3 regions of the Arthrobacter sp. 10N44_2 genome follow, and region 3 is predicted to be linked to each of the others. Evidence: riboswitches for the same ligand, from Rfam matches in the RefSeq annotation. Region 3 holds a riboswitch; each other region holds the start of a gene.
What was found. A riboswitch is a leader RNA that binds a small molecule or an ion and turns the genes downstream of it on or off. The one in region 3 is predicted to bind cyclic di-AMP.
Positions count from the first base shown of each region.

Region 1: another riboswitch for cyclic di-AMP. It lies ahead of AC1DBX_RS00890 (hypothetical protein); the one in region 3 lies ahead of AC1DBX_RS12180 (M23 family metallopeptidase).
Region 2: another riboswitch for cyclic di-AMP. It lies ahead of AC1DBX_RS06295 (aggregation-promoting factor C-terminal-like domain-containing protein); the one in region 3 lies ahead of AC1DBX_RS12180 (M23 family metallopeptidase).

Region 1 covers NZ_JBFTHT010000001.1:180,071-186,815, forward strand. The annotation lists gene AC1DBX_RS00870 (hypothetical protein) at 1-391, opposite strand, end outside; gene AC1DBX_RS00875 (DNA alkylation repair protein) at 517-1,221, shown strand; gene AC1DBX_RS00880 (cation:proton antiporter) at 1,280-2,485, opposite strand; gene AC1DBX_RS00885 (hypothetical protein) at 2,482-2,730, opposite strand; cyclic di-AMP (ydaO/yuaA leader) riboswitch at 2,932-3,134, shown strand; gene AC1DBX_RS00890 (hypothetical protein) at 3,142-3,831, shown strand; gene AC1DBX_RS00895 (sensor histidine kinase) at 3,977-4,984, opposite strand; gene AC1DBX_RS00900 (response regulator transcription factor) at 4,977-5,654, opposite strand; gene AC1DBX_RS00905 (DedA family protein) at 5,660-6,403, opposite strand; gene AC1DBX_RS00910 (phosphatase PAP2 family protein) at 6,406-6,745, opposite strand, start outside.
Region 2 covers NZ_JBFTHT010000004.1:56,259-63,003, forward strand. The annotation lists gene AC1DBX_RS06280 (hypothetical protein) at 376-1,320, opposite strand; gene AC1DBX_RS06285 (response regulator transcription factor) at 1,563-2,303, shown strand; gene AC1DBX_RS06290 (sensor histidine kinase) at 2,325-3,935, shown strand; cyclic di-AMP (ydaO/yuaA leader) riboswitch at 4,119-4,278, shown strand; gene AC1DBX_RS06295 (aggregation-promoting factor C-terminal-like domain-containing protein) at 4,278-5,117, shown strand; gene AC1DBX_RS06300 (bifunctional glycosyltransferase family 2/GtrA family protein) at 5,278-6,711, shown strand; gene AC1DBX_RS06305 (glycosyltransferase family 39 protein) at 6,712-6,745, shown strand, end outside.
Region 3 covers NZ_JBFTHT010000010.1:20,204-26,948, reverse strand. The annotation lists gene mobA (molybdenum cofactor guanylyltransferase) at 1-279, opposite strand, end outside; gene AC1DBX_RS12190 (HNH endonuclease) at 374-874, opposite strand; gene AC1DBX_RS12185 (NlpC/P60 family protein) at 1,094-1,852, opposite strand; cyclic di-AMP (ydaO/yuaA leader) riboswitch at 2,148-2,317, opposite strand; gene AC1DBX_RS12180 (M23 family metallopeptidase) at 2,454-3,275, opposite strand; cyclic di-AMP (ydaO/yuaA leader) riboswitch at 3,280-3,494, opposite strand; gene AC1DBX_RS12175 (iron-dependent transcriptional repressor DtxR) at 3,645-4,340, opposite strand; gene serC (phosphoserine transaminase) at 4,700-5,830, shown strand; gene AC1DBX_RS12165 (MFS transporter) at 5,891-6,745, opposite strand, start outside.

The DNA.
Region 1 (6,745 bases), on a different contig from region 3:
CGAGGGTGAAGACCTGGCCGGCGGTGGGGGACTCGATGTGGACCACGCCCGTGGTGTCGTGGGTGTGCAGGGCTGAGATGCCGTTGGCCCTTTGGTCAGCTCCGGTGGTGATGCCGATATTGGCCGGCACCGCGATGGGCTTGCCGTCCTTCAGCACGTCCAGATGTGCGTGATAGTGGTCCACGTTGCCCTCCGCCGTCAGCACAGTGAGGCCGGCCTGGGCGATCCGGCCGGGCGCCCCCGTGATGTCTAATGCGAAATCAGGGGCCGGCGCCGCGGATGCCGCAGGTGACTCAGGCGACGGTGCGGTAGATGGCGCAGGGGCAGCGCATCCTGCCACCCCCAGCGTCATGGCGGAAAGTGCGATGGCGAGTGTCAGCTTGGTGTGCATGGTTGCGTAAACCGCTTTCGATCGGAGGCTTGCCAGTTCAGTCTAGGCAGATGGTCCGGGCCCACCGCCCAGGAGGGCTTGGCACCGCGTTTCCGCCGCGAGCCGCGAGGGGAAAGAATGGACAGGTGAGTGATGCCGGCGAATTCATCGACCTCTCGCTGCAGCGCGAAGCTTCCTGGCGCCGCGCTGAGCAGCTTCAGGCGCGGCTGGAAACGGAGCCGGCGGGCAGCGGCCTCCGGTTCTACGGCACGTCCGTGGGCGCCGTGCGCGGCACGGTCCGGGATGCCGGCCGCCGCTATCCCGGGCTGTCCCGCGATGAGGTCACTGCGCTGAGTTCCGAACTGTGGGGCTCCGCGCTCGGAGGCTCCGGCCCGGGGGCCGCGCCGGTTTTCGAGCGCCGGCTGGCCGCCGTGGTCCTGCTGCAGGCCAACGTGAAGCTGCTGACCAACTCGGACCTCACCCGGCTGGAGGGCTTCATCCGGCAGGCGCGGGTGCGGGACCTTGTGGATCCGCTCGCCGTCGACGTCGTCGGGCCCCTGGTGGACGGACTCGATGTTCTGGCCAGGGTGCGGGCCGACAGCGTGCTGGACCGGTGGGTGCGCGAGCCCGATGCCTGGCTGCGCCGGGCCGCGCTTCTCTCGCCGTTGCTGGCGCTGCGCGCGGGCGCGGGGGACTGGGACAGGTTCCTCCGGCACGCCAACGAGGTGCTCGGCGAGCCGGGCGGGACGTTCGACGCCGACGGCACATCAGTCCGGGATGCCGTCTCCCGGGTCCAGGCAGAGATGGCAAAGTGGAGGCCGGAGCTGCAATTCACGTCAATTGGAGAATGACCCTCCGAAATTTCGCCGCCGGCTCGGCTTTGGCCCAGGCATTTAGACATTCGGACTGTCAGGCCTTCGGACCCCCCGGATCGCCCTGCCCAACGGCGCTGCCGGAATTTCCGGACTTGCCGCCGGCATTTGCCGGGACCGCGAAAGTCCTCGCCGCCCGTGACCCGGCGACGGCGCCCGCGGCTATGGTGACCAGCGCTCCCACCAGCAGGGCCGCGGCCTCGCCCGGGAGCAGGACCTGAAGCTGCGTGCCGATGCTCGCCGCAGCCACCGGTACGCCAAGCTGGGCCGCCGACAACACCCCGAGCGACAGCGGGAGTCCCAGGAAAGCCAGGTCGGCGTGGGCCAGCAGGGCCCCGGCCCCCAGCAACAGGCCGAGGGCCATCATGTCCGGGTGCCCGGCCAGGTCCCTTAGAGTCAGCGATGCACCCAGCCACACGAAGAAGAGCGGACCCAGGAAGCCGTCGCTGAGCGCGAACAGTTGCCGGGCCAGCCGCCGCGGTTCGCCGACCGCAGCCATCACCAGGCCGAAAGAAAAGCCTGCCATCATCACAGACACATTGCTCCACGTCGCGACACCGGCCAGGGTGAAGAGCACGGCCAGCTGGATCCGTAGCTCCAGGGCAAACTTGCGGCTTTCCGAGAGCCGGTGCACGCGCCGACGGATTCCCTGGCGCTCCAGCCAGCGCAAGCCGACAAAGAGCACTACCGCGCACCCGGTCACCGCGAGGACACCCAGCGCCGCCTGGACTGCGTGGGGCGGATCCACCAGGAGCGGCAACGCCACAATGCAGGCTGTGTCGGCTATTGCCACCTGCGCTGTCATAGCGACGACATCTGGCCCGCCGAGGCGCAGGGAATCGACGATTGGAAGCACCAGGGCGGCCGACGAGGAGGCCAGCAGCACGACGTAGAGGGGAGCATGTCCAGTCCCGAACAGCAGTCCGATGCTGGTTCCGATCGCCACCGCTGCCGCTGCGGCCACCATCGCCCGGCGGGAGCCTTTGCCGAGGGCGCCACGGATGTGCGGATCCCGCACGGGAACGTGGGTGCCTGCCACGAACATCATCAGCGCAAACCCGATATTGGCCAGCAGGGTGAACGTCGGGTCCGCGGGGTCCACCAGGGCCAGGCCTGAGCGCCCGATCGCGATGCCGGCCAGCAGCTCACCCAGCATGACAGGCAAGTGCCAGCGCGCCGGCAGGGCCAGCAGGGGTCCAGCCAAGGCGATGACGGCGATCAGCGCCAGCGACAGGAAGGTCACGGTTCGCGGCGGCCGGCCGGCGTCGGGCCTGACCGCCGTTCCACCACCGCATAGGCCTTGCCGTCCAGGAAAGCCCAGTCGTTGACAACCATGTACCCGAGCGCGTCCACCCGGTCATTGAGGATGTGCTCGTCGAAACCCCCGTCGCGCGGTTCCGCGTCCCATGTGCTCACGTGGACGTCCCCGCCGTCGAGGATCAGCAGCTCGGTGTTGACGTCGAAATCCTCTTGGGGCTGAGTGCTCAACTGGCAGATGGCGACACAATGGCTGTTCATTTTCGGGCCTCCGCTTCCGGTGGTGCTGATGGCATCATCCTATGTTCGGAAACGGCGCCGCCCTATGGGCAAATTGCGGCCCGGCATCACGGCTCCGTTACCTGAATGTGACTTTCGGGTGCGGTTCGCGCTACGGTTGATGAGTGCCTGTTGTCTCCGATACGGGCGCTCCCCAGCCGATTGCCTAACTCTGCCGCGGCCCGGGGGTAACTCGCATCAACGTCCGGCAGAGACGGGGAAACCACTTTTGATCTGCTGATATGCAGGTCTTGGGGTGAAGCCGCACAGTGCCCGCAACGACGGGCCCGGGAGTGCGGCCGGGTGCCTCCCATCCGAATCCGACAGCTCACCTCGCAGGCATTGGGAGAGGCTACATTTTTCATGACTTCAGTCAATACTTTTGCGCGCCATGCCGCCGTCCTCGCCGCCGCATCCGGCCTGGTCCTGACCAGCGGAATGGCCGCCAACGCCGCCACCGCCCCCGTGCAGCGTGACTCTGCTCCGGCGTCGAACGTCGACGTCACCGGACAGGTCAGTGCCCCCGTCAGCGCCGATTCAAGCGTCAAGATCAGCTTCGAGCGCCCCGCAGTGGATTCTGTTGCCGCGCCGGTCATCGAACAGCCCGTCGCACCGGCTCCGGCTCCCGCTGCAGCCCCGGCGGCAGCGCCCAAGGCTCCGGCCAAGCCGGTCATCCAGGTGCAGGCCGCTCCGGCAGCAGCTCCGGCTGCAGCGCCGGCTGCAGCGCCGGCCGCGGGCGGACGCAACGCCATCATGCTCTCGGCCGCCTACAGCCAGGTGGGCATCACCCAGGACTGCACCGCCATGGTGGAAAAGGCCCTTGGCGCCGCGGGTAAGCCCGTTGGCGACATCGGTCCCCGCGCGTTCCTTGGCCTTGGAACCGTTGTGGCGACGCCGCAGCCCGGTGACATGGTGGTCCAGTCCGGCCACGTCGGCATCTACGCCGGCAACGGCCAGGTGGTCAGTGGCGGCATGAACGGCAAGAACCAGACCATGGTCCACCCGCTGTCCTGGCTCACCGCGACCGGCGGCGTGACGTTCGTCCGCGCCTAAGCCGCACGGCCCCGACCCGGGGCCAGACAGTCCGGAAAGACCGGCGCTCGAGTTCCCTTGGGGGCAACTCGACCGCCGGTCTTTCCTGTCTTCGCATTCGGGAGTCCGGGATCCCGACGGCATATCTTTCCCCGGCGGATGGACCTCAGGGATTCCCGCTGCCCATGAGCGGAAGCGTCAACTTCATGACGGTTCCCTCGTCGCCCGTCGCGGCCACTTCGACGCTGCCCCCGGCCGCGACAGCAATCTCCCGGACCAGGGCCAGGCCGATGCCAAAGCTCCGCTGTCCCTGTGAGGTGCCGGTGCCGGCCGTCCGCACGAACCGGTCAAAGATCCGGGCCTGATCGACGCCGGTGATTCCGGTCCCGGAGTCCGCCACCGTGATCACGGCGCGCTTCTGCTCGATTGAGGTCGTGATGGACACGCGGCCGCCCGGAGGCGTGTGGGCCAGCGCGTTGTCCGCCAGGGCCAGCACGGCACGCCGCAGCGCATTCTTCTCGATCCGGGCCAGCGGCCGGGCATCGGCAGAGAATTCCAGACGCACCTGGCGCTGCTCTGCCACCTGCTGGAGGCTGCCGGCGACGCTGGCGGCAGCGTCGGCGAGGTCGGCAGGGGGCGCGGAACGGTCCGGGGCCTCCGCGGTTGCCGCGAGGAGCAGTTCGTTGACAATCCCTGTCAGCGTCGCGGCGTCCTCCCGGATCCGGGCCAGGTCGTGGCTTTGCCTGGAGCCGGGCACAGTGTTGCGCTGGGCCAGCTGGATCCTGGTGTCCAGGATGGTCAATGGCGTGCGCAATTCGTGGCTGGCGTCCTGGACAAAACGCCGCTCCCTTGCCAGGGCATCACTGAGGGGACGAATCGCGCTGCGCGCACTGAGCCACCCGACGATTCCGGCCAGCAGGATTCCCGCCACCCCGGCGATGATCATGGCTTCGAGGACGTCCTTGGAATCCAGGTAGGTGTAGGCCGTCCCGGCCCCCGCCGTGCCCGGCACTTCAGGATGGGCCAGTTGGTTCGTGAGGTATAGCGCCGTGGCGGCGAGCAGCCCGAGAACCATGACCGCGCACGCAGCACTGATCCGCACCGCGACCTTGAGGGAAGCCTTGCGCAGGATGGAGTGGTCCGGATTTCCGCCGGCCGGCCGTCCGTCACTCATGGGCTTCGCCGATCTGGTATCCGAGGCCGTGCACCGTGCGGATCACTGCTTTGGAGATCTTCCGGCGCAGGTGATGAACATAGGTATCGATCACGCCGGGCTGTTCCGAGGCGTGGAAGCACGCCGCGAGGAGCTCATCCCGGGTGAAGACGCGGTCCGGTTCCGCGGCCAGGGCAGCCAGCAGCTGGCCTTCCTTTGCGGTCAGTGACACCGTTTGCCCGTAGACGGAACGGACGGAGCGCTGCGTTGGATCCAGTTCCCAGTCCCCGATCGCCACCGGTGCCGGGGCCGGGGGAGTGAAAGTCCGCGTCAGTGCGCGCAGGCGTGCTGCCAGTTCGCCGGCGTCGAACGGCTTGGTCACGTAATCGTTGGCGCCGGCGTCCAGGCCCCTGACTTTTTCGTCGGCATCGCCCAGCGCGGTCAGGATCAGGATGGGCGTGGCAATGCCTTTCGAGCGCAAAGCCGTAATGAGGGCGATGCCGTCCATGCCGGGCAGCCCGCGGTCCACCACCATGATGTCCCAGCTCCCGGTCAGCCCCTGGTGGAGGCCGTCGCGGCCGTTGGTGACCAACTGGACCCGGTAGTCCGGGTCCAGGAGCTCGGCGATGAGCGGTCCCAGGACGGCGTCGTCCTCGACGAGCAGCAGGGACGGAAGGTCAGCGGAGGTCATGTCAGCTATTCTTCCGCGGCCATTTCCTCAGTCCGCAGTCCGGCCCCGGGTTCTTCTGCCGTGTCGCCGGCGGCTTTGTCTGCGGTTGCGGCTGCGCCGCGGGAGTTCCGGCGGCGTTTGAGGAGCTGCACCACCCCCGGCACGACGGAGACGAGCACCATGGCCACGACGATGGCGTCGATGTTCCTGGCGATGATGTCAAAGTGCCCCAGCCAGGTGCCAAGCATCGTCACGGAGGCTGCCCACGCGACGGCGCCGGTGATATTCCACAGGGTGAAGGATTTGTAGTCATAGCGCGCGGTCCCGGCGGTCAGCGGAGCAAACGTCCGGACCATGGGGACGAAGCGGGCCAGCACGACGGCGGCCCCGCCGTGGCGGCGGAAGAAGTCCTCCGTGGTGGTCAGGTGCGCTGTCTTCAGGATCCGGGCGTCGTCCTTGAACCATCGCCGGCCAAATTTCCGTCCGAGCATGTAACCGACCTGGTCCCCGGCGACCGCGGCCGCGGTGACGACGCCGATCAGCACGGGCAACGTCAGTTGCAGCTGCTGGTGCAGAAGTCCTGCTGTGAACAACAGGGAGTCGCCGGGCAGGAAGGGAAAGAGCACGCCCGATTCGATGAAGACCATCACCGCGATCACACCCAGGGCGGCCGGGCCCAACCCGGCGAGCAGGCTTGCGGGGTCCAGCAGGGACAGTGTTCCGGCGGCGTGTACGGCCGGAAGGGCGGCAAAAACGTCCATGGCGGGCATTCTCATTTCTCCTCACTGCCCAGCGGCCGGCTGCCCGAACGGGCCCGAATCCGCTCCGCTATCCGCGGCGCGAGAAGGTTCCACAGTCCCGCGAGCAGGACCACGGCCGCGCTCGAGGCCAGGAACGACGCCGCGACATCAGTGGGGTAGTGAACGCCGATGTACAGCCGTGACCAGGCTACGACGAGGGCCATCACGGCCGCCGCGAGGGCCGTGACCTTGGCCCAGCGGGTTCCACGGGCCAGGAAGCACACTGCGAATCCCAGTGCCACCGCAAAGGACACGTGGCCGCTCGGGAAGCTGTTGGAACCCGTTTCCGGAGCCAGGGGATCGAACAGCAGG
Region 2 (6,745 bases), on a different contig from region 3:
TGTGCTGATCCAGGAAGCTGCGGCTGCAGGTGCTGTTGAGTTCTTGTTCACAATTGAAGTGTGCAACGTAACAATGTAAACGTGCAAGTAACAATGGACCCCAGGTTCCACATAGTGAGACAGATCGAGGATTTGTAGCGCAAGTCACAATTCTGCAGCGGCAATAAAATAACAAGTGTTTTACTGACCGGAAGGTCAGCAAGTGCGCTTTCTCGAATATTATTCGGTCAAGGCCGACTGCATCAGGCAAATCATTCACAGCACGGCGAGTTGGGCCAAACCGCGCCTGCCCACCGCCGCCTGCGAGGCGGTCCACGGAGTGGGCAGCCGGCATCGCCGCCGGTCAGGCACGGTGGCGATGGCGGCTGCGGCGGGTCAGTTCGACTGGCCGGTGGCCGTCGCCGCGACCACCATGACGGAGGCCGCCGTGTAGCCGGAGCCGTCCTTGGCCGCCACGATCCGCACCGTCCCGCCCGCCACGATGTCCGCGACGCTCAGCTGCGTGCCCGCGCCGCCGGCCTGCTGGCGCCGCTGTTGCAGATTACTCACCACGACGTCGCTGCCCAGCGCATAGCTGCGCGTGAAACCGTCGCTGCTCTTGACGGTCACGGAGGACGAGCTGACCTCGCTCACTGTGCCCAGCTGCTCGGCCATCGTGGTGTACGCGCTTCCTTGCAGCACCACGTATTCGGCGTGTACTGCCGCGGAAAGCCCGCTGCCCATCCCCCCGGCAGCGAAGTCGCCGGGACCGCCCTGCCCCGGCATGCCGCCGCCCGCGAAACCACCTTGCGCGGAACCGTCTTGCGCTGAACCTGGCGCGCCCGGGGCGACACCCTGGCCGCCGGGTCCGCCGGCGCCCGCCCCGCCGGCCGCACCGGTGGCTGCCGTTGCGCTTGAGGTGAGGGCATAGACGCCCGCCCCGGCGCCGACGGCCAGGACTGCGGCGGCTCCGGCGACGGCGAGCCCCCGCTTGAGGGTCCATGGCTTTGCCGCCGAGGCCGTCTTGGCGGAAGTTCCCGGCGCGCCCCAGCCTGTGGCTGCGGCGGGCACAGGTTCCTGCCGGGGCATGCCCCAGGCAGGTTCCGAGGCCGGAACCGTCCAAACCGGGGGCGCGCCCCAGCCGCCGGCAGCGCCTGCTTCCGGCCGCCCGCCGTCAGCGTGCCCGGTTTGGACTGTTCCGGCGTCGGTGTGTCCGGCGCCGTACTGCCAGGCAGTACGGGGTGTGGTTACCGGCGCGGGCGCCGCTGGCGCGCCGGTGGTGGGCGTGGGGGCTGGCTCGGGGGCTGGTCCGGAACCGGCTCCGGGATGCTGACCGCTCATGGTATTTCTCCTTTAGGGTGCGGATCGGTGTTCACCCCAGAGTGGTGAGCGATCCTGTGCCTGGGCTGTGCGGGCCGACAGCCCGGCCTGTGACGTTGGCGCCGGACGGTAAAGGGGTTTGAACATGGCCGGTGCGGCCCGTACGGTCCCGCAACGGCATCCAGCTCGCTAGGCTGGGATTCACAGGTGCCGCACAGGGTCCCCAAAGCCCCGCCTAACCGGCAGATCGGAGAGTTGTCCCCATGGCCACTTCGCACTCCATGACCAACAACCTTCCCCAGCTCACGCATCCGGACGGCTCCCCCATCCGCGCCCTCGTGGTGGATGACGAGCCCAGCCTCTCCGAGCTCATGAGCATGGGGCTCCGGATGGCCGGCTGGTCTGTGGCCGTAGCCGAGGACGGGCCCGGAGCCGTCCGGCTAGCCAAGGAGTTCCGCCCCGACGTGCTGGTGCTGGACGTGATGTTGCCCGGGTTCGACGGCGTCGAACTGCTGAACAGGATCCGCGCGTTCGCGCCGGAGGTGCCGGCGCTGTTCCTCACCGCCAAGGATGCCGTCCAGGACCGCATCACCGGACTGGCGGCCGGCGGCGACGACTATGTCACCAAGCCGTTCAGCATGGAAGAGGTGCTGCTGCGCCTGCACCGGCTGGTCCAGCGCTCCGGAGTGGCTGCCATGGACACCGCCGAACTCGTAGTGGGAGACCTCGTGCTCAACGTCGACACCCGCGAAGTCACCCGGGCCGGTGAGGAAATGCACCTGACCGCCACGCAGTTCGAGCTGCTGCGCTACCTCATGGAAAACCCGAAGCGGGTCATCAGCAAGGCCCAGATCCTGGACCGTGTCTGGGACTACGACTTCGGCGGCCAGGCGAACATCGTGGAACTGTACATTTCCTACCTCCGCAAGAAGGTCGACGCCAACCACGCTCCGATGATCCACACGGTGCGCGGAGCCGGGTACGTCCTGAAACCGGCGGACTGATCCGTGCCCTCACTTTCCGGCATGACCCGCGTCCCCGGACGCGACTGGCGCAACCCGTCGACGTGGCATTTGCGCACCCGGCTGGTCCTGGTCGCCATGGCGCTGCTCGTGGCCATCTGCGGCGCTGTGGGCTTGTTCAGCTACGCCTCCATGGACCTCTTCCTCACCCGGCAGCTCGACACCCAGCTGGACCAGGCCTCGCACCGTTCGAGCGAGTTCGGCCGGCCCTCCTCCGACGATTCGGGCAGGCGCCCCGACCCCCTCGAAGCCCGGGGACAGGGCGTCGGGACGCTTAACGCACGGATAGTGGACGGCGAAGTCAGCAGGGCCGGGTTCCTGGCCGGGGACGGCGCGGTCAAGAGCCTCTCCCCCGCCGACAACAAGGTTCTCCTGGCCCTCACCCCGAGCGGCGTGTCCGTGGACCGCAGCCTTTCGGCCGGCGCCTACCGGCTCACGGCGGCGCGAACACCGTACGGTGACGTGATTGTGACCGGACTCCCGCTGGCAGAAAAACAAAGCACCCTGGCCTCCCTGGTCTGGACCATGGTGGTGGTGTCCGCAGGCGGGCTCGTGCTGATCGGGCTCGCCGGCACGGCCCTGATCCGGCGGACCATGAAGCCGCTGGAACAGCTCTCCGAGGTTGCCACTAAGGTCTCCCGTCTCCCGCTGGACGCCGGCGAGGTGGCGCTCGGGGTCCGCGTCCCGACGTCGGCGGCCCATCCCGGAACGGAAGTGGGCAGCGTGGGCTACGCGCTGAACAAGATGCTGGACAACGTCTCCAACGCTCTCGAGGCGCGGCAGGAGAGCGAGATGAAGGTCCGGCAGTTCGTCGCCGACGCCTCGCACGAACTCCGCACCCCGCTGACGGCCATCCGCGGCTACACGGAGCTGATGCGGATGACCGAGCATTTCACCCCCGACGGCGAGAGGTCCCTCGCCCGTGTGCAAAGCCAGTCCGAGCGGATGACCACGCTCGTGGAGGACCTGCTGCTGCTGGCGCGCCTGGACGAGGGACAGCCGCTCAAAATCTCCGACGTCGACCTCACCCAACTGGCCATCGAGACGGTCAGCGATGAGAAAGTCATGGCCCCGGACCGCATCTGGCAGCTGGAACTTCCGGACGAGCCCGTGGTGGTGCGCGGTGATGCGACCCAGCTTCACCAGGTCCTCGCCAACCTGCTGTCCAATGCGCGCAAGCACACGGAACCCGGGACCAAGGTGGTCACGGGCGTCATGCGCTCGGCTGACGGCAGTGCCGTGGTCACCGTGACAGACAATGGCAGCGGCATCGCCCCGGAATTTATCGGCCGGGTCTTCGCCCGCTTCACCCGGGCCGACGCCTCGCGCACCAATCCGGCGTCGAACCCCGCAGCCGTCCCCGCCGATTCTGCCGTCGCGACGGCCAGGGTCGGGTCCGGGGCTCCCGCACGCTCGTCCTCCGGCGCCGTTTCCGGCAGCCGCGGAGGTCACGGCACGGCGACCGCCGCGCCGACGTCCGAGGGCACCAGCGGGTTGGGCCTGTCCATTGTCCAGTCGATCGTGGAGGCCCACGGAGGAACAGTCGAGGTCACGTCCCGGCCGGGCCGCACGGAGTTCGCCGTGCGGCTGCCCGCCTCGCCGCCGCCGGCGTAACCGGAACGGCCGCCGCCGGCGCAAACGACCCGGACGGTCGACCGGCGAGCCCGGCGCAACCCGACACCCCGGCACTGTGACTCCTGTTACCAAAATGTGACTTAAGCGGCCGGGTCCTGTAGCGTCGTTAGCGTGCGCCGCCATCGGTGCCGCATATCCGGACGGACGCCAAACTCTGCCGCTTCCCGGATTCCGCTGGACCAGGCAGAGGCGGGGGACCCAGAGTTCCCGGGCAATCTGCTTTCATGCGCCCTCGGGGTGAAGCCGACACGTGATGTTCCGTGCGGCCGGATGACCTCATCCGAACCCGACAGCTAACTCCGCCGGCGTTGAGAGGCCACCATGACTGAATTCCAGGTACAAACACGCCCTGACGGCGGTTCGCATTCCCGCTCAGTTGGCGCCGCCAAGTCGCGCCACCGCGCCGAACCGGTCAAGCAGGCATCCGCCCTGTCGAGGTTCGCCGCCGGGCTCGGTGTAACCGGCCGCCGTGCCGCCGTCGTCACCGCCGCTTGCGCGCTGCTGCTGGGTGGCGGCGCCGCCAGCCAGGCGGCAGAGCCGGGCGCCCACACGGCGAATGTTGCGAGCCAGACGGCCACGATCGCCGACCCGCTGGCCAAGCTCAACTTCGAGCGGGTCCAGGTGGCTGGGCCGACCGCTCCAGCGGAAAAGAACGTGGCTCCCCAGATCTCGGAGGTTAAGGCAGCCGAAGCGCTGATCCACGCCCCCGCTGCTGCCGCGCCGGCAGCCGCGGCAGCACCCGCTCCGGCCCCCGCGGCAGCCCCTGCACCTGCTCCGGTTCCCGCGGCAGCTCCCGCTCCGGCAGCCGCTCCGGTCCCCGCAGCCGCTCCGGCCCCCGCGCCGGTCGCAGTCGACGACCCCGCCGGCGCGCAGGCCTACGCCGCGTCCCAGCTGGGAAGCTATGGCTGGGCACCCGGCCAGATGCAGTGCCTGCACAAGCTGTGGACCAAGGAATCCGACTGGAAGACCACCGCCACGAACGCCAGCAGCGGCGCCTACGGCGTGGTCCAGTCCCTGCCCGCCTCGAAGATGGCGAGCGCCGGCGCCGATTACATGACCAACTACCGGACCCAGATCAACTGGGGCCTGAACTACGTCAAGTCGCGCTACGGTTCCCCCTGCGGCGCCCTGAACTTCCACTACGCACACAACTGGTACTAAACCGGCACTAGCCGCCCCCGCCCTGGAGGCCCCGGATCCGCATGGATCCGGGGCCTCTTTGCGTCTCCACGGCCGGACCGGCCCCGGCGGCCCGGACTTCCACAGCCCCCGCACAGCTTGACCCTAAAGCCCTCATATGGGCCGCCGGGAAAGTTGAGCCATGACATTCACAGACCAGGCCACAGGAACCCTGCCCCGCTCCACGGCGACGCCGGCCGGCCCGGCGGCCCCAGGGGCACCCTCGGGGCTTGCACTGGCCGACGCACCCGTCCCGGGCCCGATCGCCGGGGCCCTGACCGGCCCCGGCGGCCGGCGCACGGCCATTGATACGCGCGCCAGCACGCCCCTGCTGGACGTCACCATCCCGGTCTTTAACGAGGAACGGGACCTCGAGGCCTGCCTGCGCCGGCTCCACGCGTACCTGCTCGGCGCCTTCCCGCATTCCTTCCGGATCACCGTGGCGGACAACGCCAGCACCGACGGAACGCTCAAGGCCGCGGAACGGGTAGCCCGCGAGCTGCGCGAAGTGACGGTGGTCCATATGGCAGAAAAGGGCCGCGGAAACGCACTCCGCAAGGTGTGGCTGGCCTCGCCGTCGCCGGTCCTGGCGTACATGGATGTGGATCTTTCCACTGATCTGGCGGCCCTCGGCCCGCTCCTTGCCCCGCTCATTTCCGGGCACTCCGACCTGGCGATCGGGACACGGCTGACCCGCAACTCCCGCGTGGTCCGCGGACCCAAACGGGAATTCATCTCGCGCAGCTACAACTTCCTGCTCCAGGCCCTCATGGGCGCCCACTTCAGTGACGCGCAGTGCGGCTTCAAGGCGATCCGGGCGGACGTGGCCCGGCAACTGCTTCCCCACACGCTGGACAACGCCTGGTTCTTCGACACCGAGCTGCTGGTTCTGGCAGAAAAGTGCGGCCTGCGCGTCCACGAAGTCCCGGTGGACTGGACCGACGACCCGGATTCCAGCGTGGACATCGTCCAGACGGCCCTCGCGGACTTGCGCGGCATGGCACGGTTGAGCCGGGACCTGGTCTCGGGCCGGATCCCGGTTCCCGACCTGCGCGCGGCCCTGGCCCGCGGACCGCTGCCGGCCGCCTCGCGGGCACAGGAACAAAGCCCCGGCGGAAGCCTCTTCGGACAGCTCGTCCGCTTCGGCAGCATCGGGGTGGCCTCCACCCTGGCCTACCTGGCGATTTTCCTGCTCTGCCGCGGGTTCATGGACCCGCAGCTGGCAAACTTCCTCGCCTTGCTCACCACCGCCGTGGCCAACACTGCGGCCAACCGGCGCTTCACGTTCGGCATCCAGGGCGGCAGCCAGGCGGCTCGCCACCATTTTGAGGGGCTGCTGGTCTTCGGCATCGGGCTGGCCCTGACCTCGGGCGCACTCGCCCTCGTTCACGCCGCGTCGGGAGCGGCCCCGGACCGCTGGCTTGAACTGCTCACGGTCACCGCCGCCAACCTGGCCGCCACGGCCGTGAAGTTCCTGCTCTTCCGGTTGGTGGTCTTCCGCCACAGGCCCGCCGCTGCCGTTCCGGCGCCCGGTGCCCCCGATCATTCCCTCCCCCGCACAGAAAAGGCCAAGTAAATGACGGCAACCATCAGCCCCACCGCCGGAGCCC
Region 3 (6,745 bases):
GGCTGCTGCGTGCCGGCTCGCGTGATCGGCGGCCAGGGCGGCCAGCCCCGCCGCGATGGCTGCGGCCGGACCCGCGAAGGGCGGCTCTTCCCGGCAGGTCAGGACGCCGCCGGGCAGGCCCCCGGGATCGGGGCCGACGACGACGGTGCGCCCCGCCGCGCCGGCGGCCCGCAGTGACCGCTCCAGGAGGGTGGCGCCGTCGTAGACCAGCCCGGATTTGGGCACGCCGCCGAGGCGTGAGGACCGCCCCCCGGCGAGAATGATGGCATCGAACTCCATCGTTTCAGCCTAGCGCGGCGCCAGCGGCCACCGAACAAGCCGTCACGTGCGCCGGCAGCGTCTTCACCGGCTGATCAATCAGCAAGGGGGCAGATCAGGCAGCCGATTCAGGCAGCAGGAACGGATCCCAGGCCGGCGTCGGCTTCTCGAGTTCCTTGATCTGCCAGATGGCACCCTTTGGCGGGCCCGGAACAAAACCGATCTTCCAGCCCATCTCCGCCGGCGTATGGTCGCTCTTGGCGTTGTTGCACCGCAGGCACGCCGCCACCAGATTCTCCCAGGAGTCGGCCCCGCCCCGCGATTTGGGCTGGATGTGGTCGATGGTGTGGGCAGCCTTGCCGCAGTACGCGCAGCGGTGGGCATCCCGGCGCAGCACGCCGCGGCGGCTCACCGCAGTCATCGTGTTGTACCTGGGCCGGATGTAGCGGTTCAGCAGGATCACGGACGGGCGGCCCAAAATGTCCTGGGGGCCGACCACGGGGTCGTCCCCTTCGGCCACCACGCTGGCCTTTCCGGTCAGGACAAGGACGAGCGCCCGGCGGAAGGTGATGACCGCCAGCGGTTCATATCCAGCATTCAGAACGAGAGTGCGCATCCGCATACCTCTTCACGGCCGCACCCGCCAGCGGCACGAGGGCCGGCTGCCCTCTGCATGGTCGGGCTATGGATCGACAACACAAGAGTAAACACTCAAGTGCCGGATCACCGAATATTTTTTCACCGGCGCGGTCCCCGGCGCGGAAAGTTCACTGCGCGGCAACGCAAAAGACCCCCGCCTGCAGGCGGGGGTCTTTTGGAATGCTGGGGTTCGTGCTTAGGCGCCGACGCGGATGAAGACCGGGCCGGAGCCGACGTTGACGCTGTACAGCGCGGTGGTGCCGCCGTTCCAGCCGCCGTGCACTGCCATGCCGTTGCCGACGTAGACCGCGATGTGAGCCATGCCCACGCCGCCGTTCTGGTAGTAAGCGAGGTCGCCCGGGCGTGCCTCGGCGGCGCTCACGGTGCGGCCCAGGGACAGGTAACCTGCCGGCCAGCCGTGGTAGTGGATGCCTGCCGCGGCCAGGGCGTTGGTGGCGAGGGCGGTGCAGTCCTGCGCCACGCCGATCTGTGCGTAGGCAGCGGCGGCGATGGTCGCGCCTGCGCCGCTTCCGATGCCGGCGGGGGCCTGGGCAGCGACGCCGCCGCTAACGCCAAGCTCGGTGCCGCCGGCGCGGGTGGCCGTGGCGTCCTGGACCTTGACGACGGGCTTGGGAGCCTCGACGACGGGAGCCGGCGTGGTGGTCACGGCGGGCTTCTCGTAGGAGATCGCGATGGTGGAAGCGGCCGAGATGGTGGCCGGAGCTGCGGACTGGACTTCCAGGGCCGAAGCGGAGGTGGATTCGCGCTGAACATTGGTTTCAGCAGCGTTGGCTGCGATTCCGCTGGTCAGGACCAGACCGGAAGCTGCGGCGATGACCGCAGCCTGACGGCCCACGCCGCCGGCGTTGTCGCCGACAGCCTTAGCAATAACAGCCAGCGAGTTGGTCTTGGTGACCTCGGCGCGGTGCCGTGCAACGTTTGCACGAGTAGTCATTAAGTTCTCTCTTTCGTGATCCTTGGACCGCGCGCTTTCGGGCGCGGACTGAGGACGCTCCGGCATCTTGGGGGTACGCCGGATCGCCCCGAAATGGGTTACTTAGCGAAGGGTGTACTGCGAAGACGCGCCAAAAGCGGAAACTGCATGCTGTCCGGGCTCGCTAGAGATTGAGCCTGCGGAACGTGATCCAATCCGGGCGCCGGCAAGGGCGGCACGTGATGTGGATTCCAGCGGGCTCGACAGAGCCTCGCCGGTGCGCATGCGCGCAGAATTGTGGCGTGAAGACACGAAAGTAGCCTCTCCCAATGCCTACGAGGTGAGCTGTCGGATTCGGATGGGAGTCACCCGGCCGCGCTGCTTCCTGGGAAGCTTTGCGACTTAACCCCAAGGCCTTCTTTCGAAGGCCAAAATTGGTTCCCCCGCCCCTGCCAGACGATGTAATGCGAACGGACCTTGAGCGGTGGCAGAGCTAGGCAATCCACTCAAGAGCGCCAACTTCGGAAAAGTTGGCGTGCTTCAAACCCTACAGCAGTCCGGATCCAATGTCACATTCAGATCACGGCGTGTCACAGGAAGTTGAGAGCAGCCCATCGTCTTTTCAGAGCCAGCCGAGCGGGTCAACGACATCGCCGTTGACCATCACTTCAAAGTGGAGGTGGCAGCCCGTGGAGGCGCCGGTGGTTCCGCTCATGGCGACGACGTCACCGCGGGAAACCTTCTGGCCGACCTTGACCGAGGCCGAGGACAGGTGGTTGTACGTGGTCTCCAGGCCGTTGCCGTGATCGATGACCACGCGGTTCCCCCCGCCGAAGGGATGCCAGCCGTTGAAGGTCACGGTGCCGCTGGCGGCCGCGTGGACCGCCGTGCCGCACTGGGCGGCGAAATCCTGGCCGCGGTGGAACTCCCCCGCGCCCCCGGTAATGGGGCTGACACGGTAGCCGAAGGGCGAGGCCGTGACCAGCTGGTCGAGCGGCGCACCCAGGGTGCCGGCCGATGCCGCGCGGGTGATGGTGCCCACAGACTGGGCGCTCAGCAGCTGCTTGAGTTTCCCGTCCGGATCGCCCTTCGTGGTGACGGCCGTGCGGTTGAAGTCGACTTTGGCGGCGGCGGCAGCGGTGACATCCGGCTGCACGGCAGCGGAGAGCGCGCCGGACCCGCCCGGATTCGAAGCCATCACCGGGCTCGTGACGGGGACCGTCACGGTCAGAACCAGACCAGTTGCGGCCAGGGCGATCCCGGCCTTCTGCCCGACCCCGCTGGCCGCGGCAAAGTCCGTGACCTGGCGGAACGGACTGCGACGGCGACGGCGTTCATCCCGGTGCACGTCCCGCGGGCGTTCGGCCGTGTGTGCGACGACGGGACGCGGCTCCGGAGCGGGACCGGTCGCGCGGCGACGGCCCCTGGAGGTCTGGGTGGTCAAGAACGGTTCCTCTCTGGATGGCCTGCGAAGTTAGCTGTCGGATTCGGGTCAGAGAGATCAAAGACCCGGTCCGCCGTTGCAAGCAGCCACGCACAGATGCATCCCCAGGGGATCCTTCGGTGGAAGCTGCTTGCCGCTGACGGACTTCACCCCAAGGCTGCCGAAGTAGCAGCCGAAAGTGGTTCCCCCGCCCCTGCCAGGAGGTAGTTCTGCGACTGATCCGCTGGCAGGGCTCGGCTTCGGATCAGGTAACGCTTTGGTATCGGTACTGGGCACTAACTATAGGCGATTAAGCCGCCCGGTAATAAATCCGTAACCGCAATTGTGGACAACTCATGGGTCGTCCCATGACCGGCGCGTAGTGGCTGGTCAGGCGACTGTTACAAAGACGTGCGCGGCAACCTCCGGCGGCAGCTCCAGGGCACCTTCGATATCGGGGACGCGGACCGAGATGTACTCCCCCACCCGCTCCAGCGAGACAAGCGCGCCAGGCCTGATTCCGCCCTCGTCGAGCTGGGCCAGAAGCTCCGGCTCCACCTGGATCGGCTCCGCGAGCCGGTTGACCGTAACCCGGGAAGTTACCCCGTAGCCGGCCATGGCCTCCAGCAGGTTCACAGGCCTGTCCACGGGGGCGCCATTGGGCACGCCGCCAAGATCCGCAAGCCCCGGAATAGGGTTTCCGTAGGGCGAGACCGTCGGGTGGTTGAGCATCTCGAAGATTCTTCGCTCGACGCGTTCGCTCATGACATGTTCCCAGCGGCACGCTTCCTCGTGGACGTAGGCCCAGTCGAGCCCGATCACGTCCGCGAGGAGGCGTTCGGCCAGACGGTGCTTGCGCATGACACCGATTGCACGTTTCCGTCCGGTTTCCGTCAGTTCAAGGTGCCGGTCGCCGGAAACGACCACCAGCCCGTCGCGCTCCATCCGGCCGATCGTCTGGGACACAGTGGGGCCGGAGTGGCGGAGCCGTTCGGCGATGCGGGCGCGGAGGGCAACGATGTTTTCTTCTTCAAGTTCCAGAATGGTCCGAAGATACATCTCCGTGGTATCGATCAGATCCGTCATTCAGCTCAGCTCCTCGAGCGCAGTCCTAGCGTCATTCCCACCGTACCGCGTGCGGGCTGCATGCAGGATGCGCCCAGGCGGGAACCGCCGTACGTTCGCATGCCAGCCTAGCCTATTTTGAATTACTCCGGATAATCTTTCGATCGACCTGGAGCTATTGTCCCAGCCCCAGCCGGCCGGCCGTCCCCGGCGTCTCAATGACCGGACTATGACAGGCCTCTTTCCGTATCGCCGGGAGCTGTCAGGCAAAATAAGACCGGCAGAATAAAACAGGCAGAATGAAAAGGGGTGTCCGTGGTATTCATCCCTGCCCGCCACCTCCCAGCCACGCTACGAACCAGCCGAAAATTGGAGCCACTGTGAGCGACACCAGCATCACGATCCCCGCCAACCTCCTGCCCAAGGACGGACGGTTCGGCGCCGGCCCGTCCAAAGTCCGGCCTGAACAGATGGACGCCCTGGCCGCGGCATCGTCGAAGCTGCTGGGGACCTCGCACCGCCAGGCACCCGTGAAGAACCTGGTCGGCTCGGTGCGCAGCGGCCTCAGCGAATTCTTCCGGGCACCGGAAGGCTATGAAGTCGTGCTGGGCGTCGGCGGATCTACCGCGTTCTGGGACATTGCCAGCTTCGGGCTCGTGGAGAACAAAGCGCAGCACCTGTCCTTCGGCGAGTTCGGCTCGAAGTTCGCCTCCGCCACCAACAAGGCGCCGTTCCTTGCCGAGTCCTCCATCATCAAGGCCGAACCCGGCACCCGCCCCACCGCCCGGGCGGAGGCCGGCGTCGACGTCTATGCGTGGCCGCAGAACGAGACCTCAACCGGCGTAGCCGCCCCCGTCCAGCGGGTGGCCGGCGCCGACGAGGGGTCGCTGGTGCTCGTGGACGCGACCTCGGCCGCGGGCGGGCTGGACGTGGACGTGGCAGAGTCGGACGTGTACTACTTCGCGCCGCAGAAGAACTTCGCATCCGACGGCGGCCTGTGGCTGGGCCTGTTCTCCCCGGCCGCGCTGGAACGGGCGGCACGGATCAAGGCCGGCGACCGCTGGATTCCCGACTTCCTTGACCTCCAGACGGCGATCGACAATTCCCGGCTGAACCAGACCTACAACACCCCCGCACTGGCCACCCTGGTGACCCTGGACGCCCAGGTGCAGTGGCTCAACGCCAACGGCGGCCTGGACTTCGCCGCCGGCCGGACCGCGGATTCTGCCGGCCGCATCTACCGCTGGGCCGAAGCGTCCGAATACGCCACGCCGTTCGTGGCCAAGGCCGAGGACCGCTCGAACGTGATCGCCACGATCGACTTCGATGACTCGATCGACGCCGCGGCCATCGCCAAGGTGCTCCGCGCCAACGGCGTCGTCGACACCGAGCCGTACCGCAAGCTGGGCCGCAACCAGCTGCGCATCGCCACCTTCGTGGCGATCGAGCCCGACGATGTCTCGGCACTGCTCGAGTGCATCGATTTCGTCGTGGCGGAACTGAAGAAGTAGCCCCGCGTCCGGCGTCGTCACGGCCCTGAGAACCTAAGCCGTGACGGCGCCGTCGTCGTTTCAGGTCCGTCCGCCCTGCTGTGCCTCCGGCAGCGCGTCCCTGCCGGCACCGGCCGCCCCGGTCCGGCTTTCGACGCGGAAGTACCGCAGCCCGTGGGCGCGGCGGTTGAAGTGGAGCCGCAGGTGCTTCGCGCGGATGATCCACACCAGCCCGATCAGGGCCGCCAGCAGGCCGGCGCCCGCCGCGACCGCCATGGACCAGCGGGGGCCGGCGGTGTTTGCCACCCAGCCGACGAGCGGCGCACCAAGGGGGGTTCCGCCCATGAAGATCGCCATGTAGAGGGCCATCACCCGGCCCCGCATTACGGGCTCTGTGGTGGTCTGGACGTACCCGTTGGCGCTCGTCATCATGGTGATCGCGAACAGCCCCACGGGCACAAGTGCGACGCCGTACCAGAAGTAGTTCGGGGCCATCGCTGCGATGCCCGAGGTCACGCCGAAGGCGGCGGCCGCCCCGAAGATGACCCGCAGCCGTGGCTTGCCGCGCCCGGCGGACAGCAGGGCCCCGGCTACGGATCCGATGGCCATGATCGAATTCATCAGGCCGAAGGCCCCCGCGTCCAGGCCGAATTCGGTCCCCACCATGGCCGCGATGAACAGGGCGAAATTCAGCCCCAGGGTTCCCACGATGAAGATCGCCACCAGCACCACGACCAAATCCGGACGGTACCTCACATAGCGCAGCCCCTCCCGGATCCTGCCCTTGCCCGCCGGTGCCCGCGGCAGCCGGCGCAGCGACGACGACGGGATTTTCGCCAGGCTCAGCAACAGGGGCACAAAGGTGAGCGTATTAATGAGGAAGACCCAGCCGGGCCCGACGACGGCCGTGAGCACGCCGGCGACGGCCGGACCGAT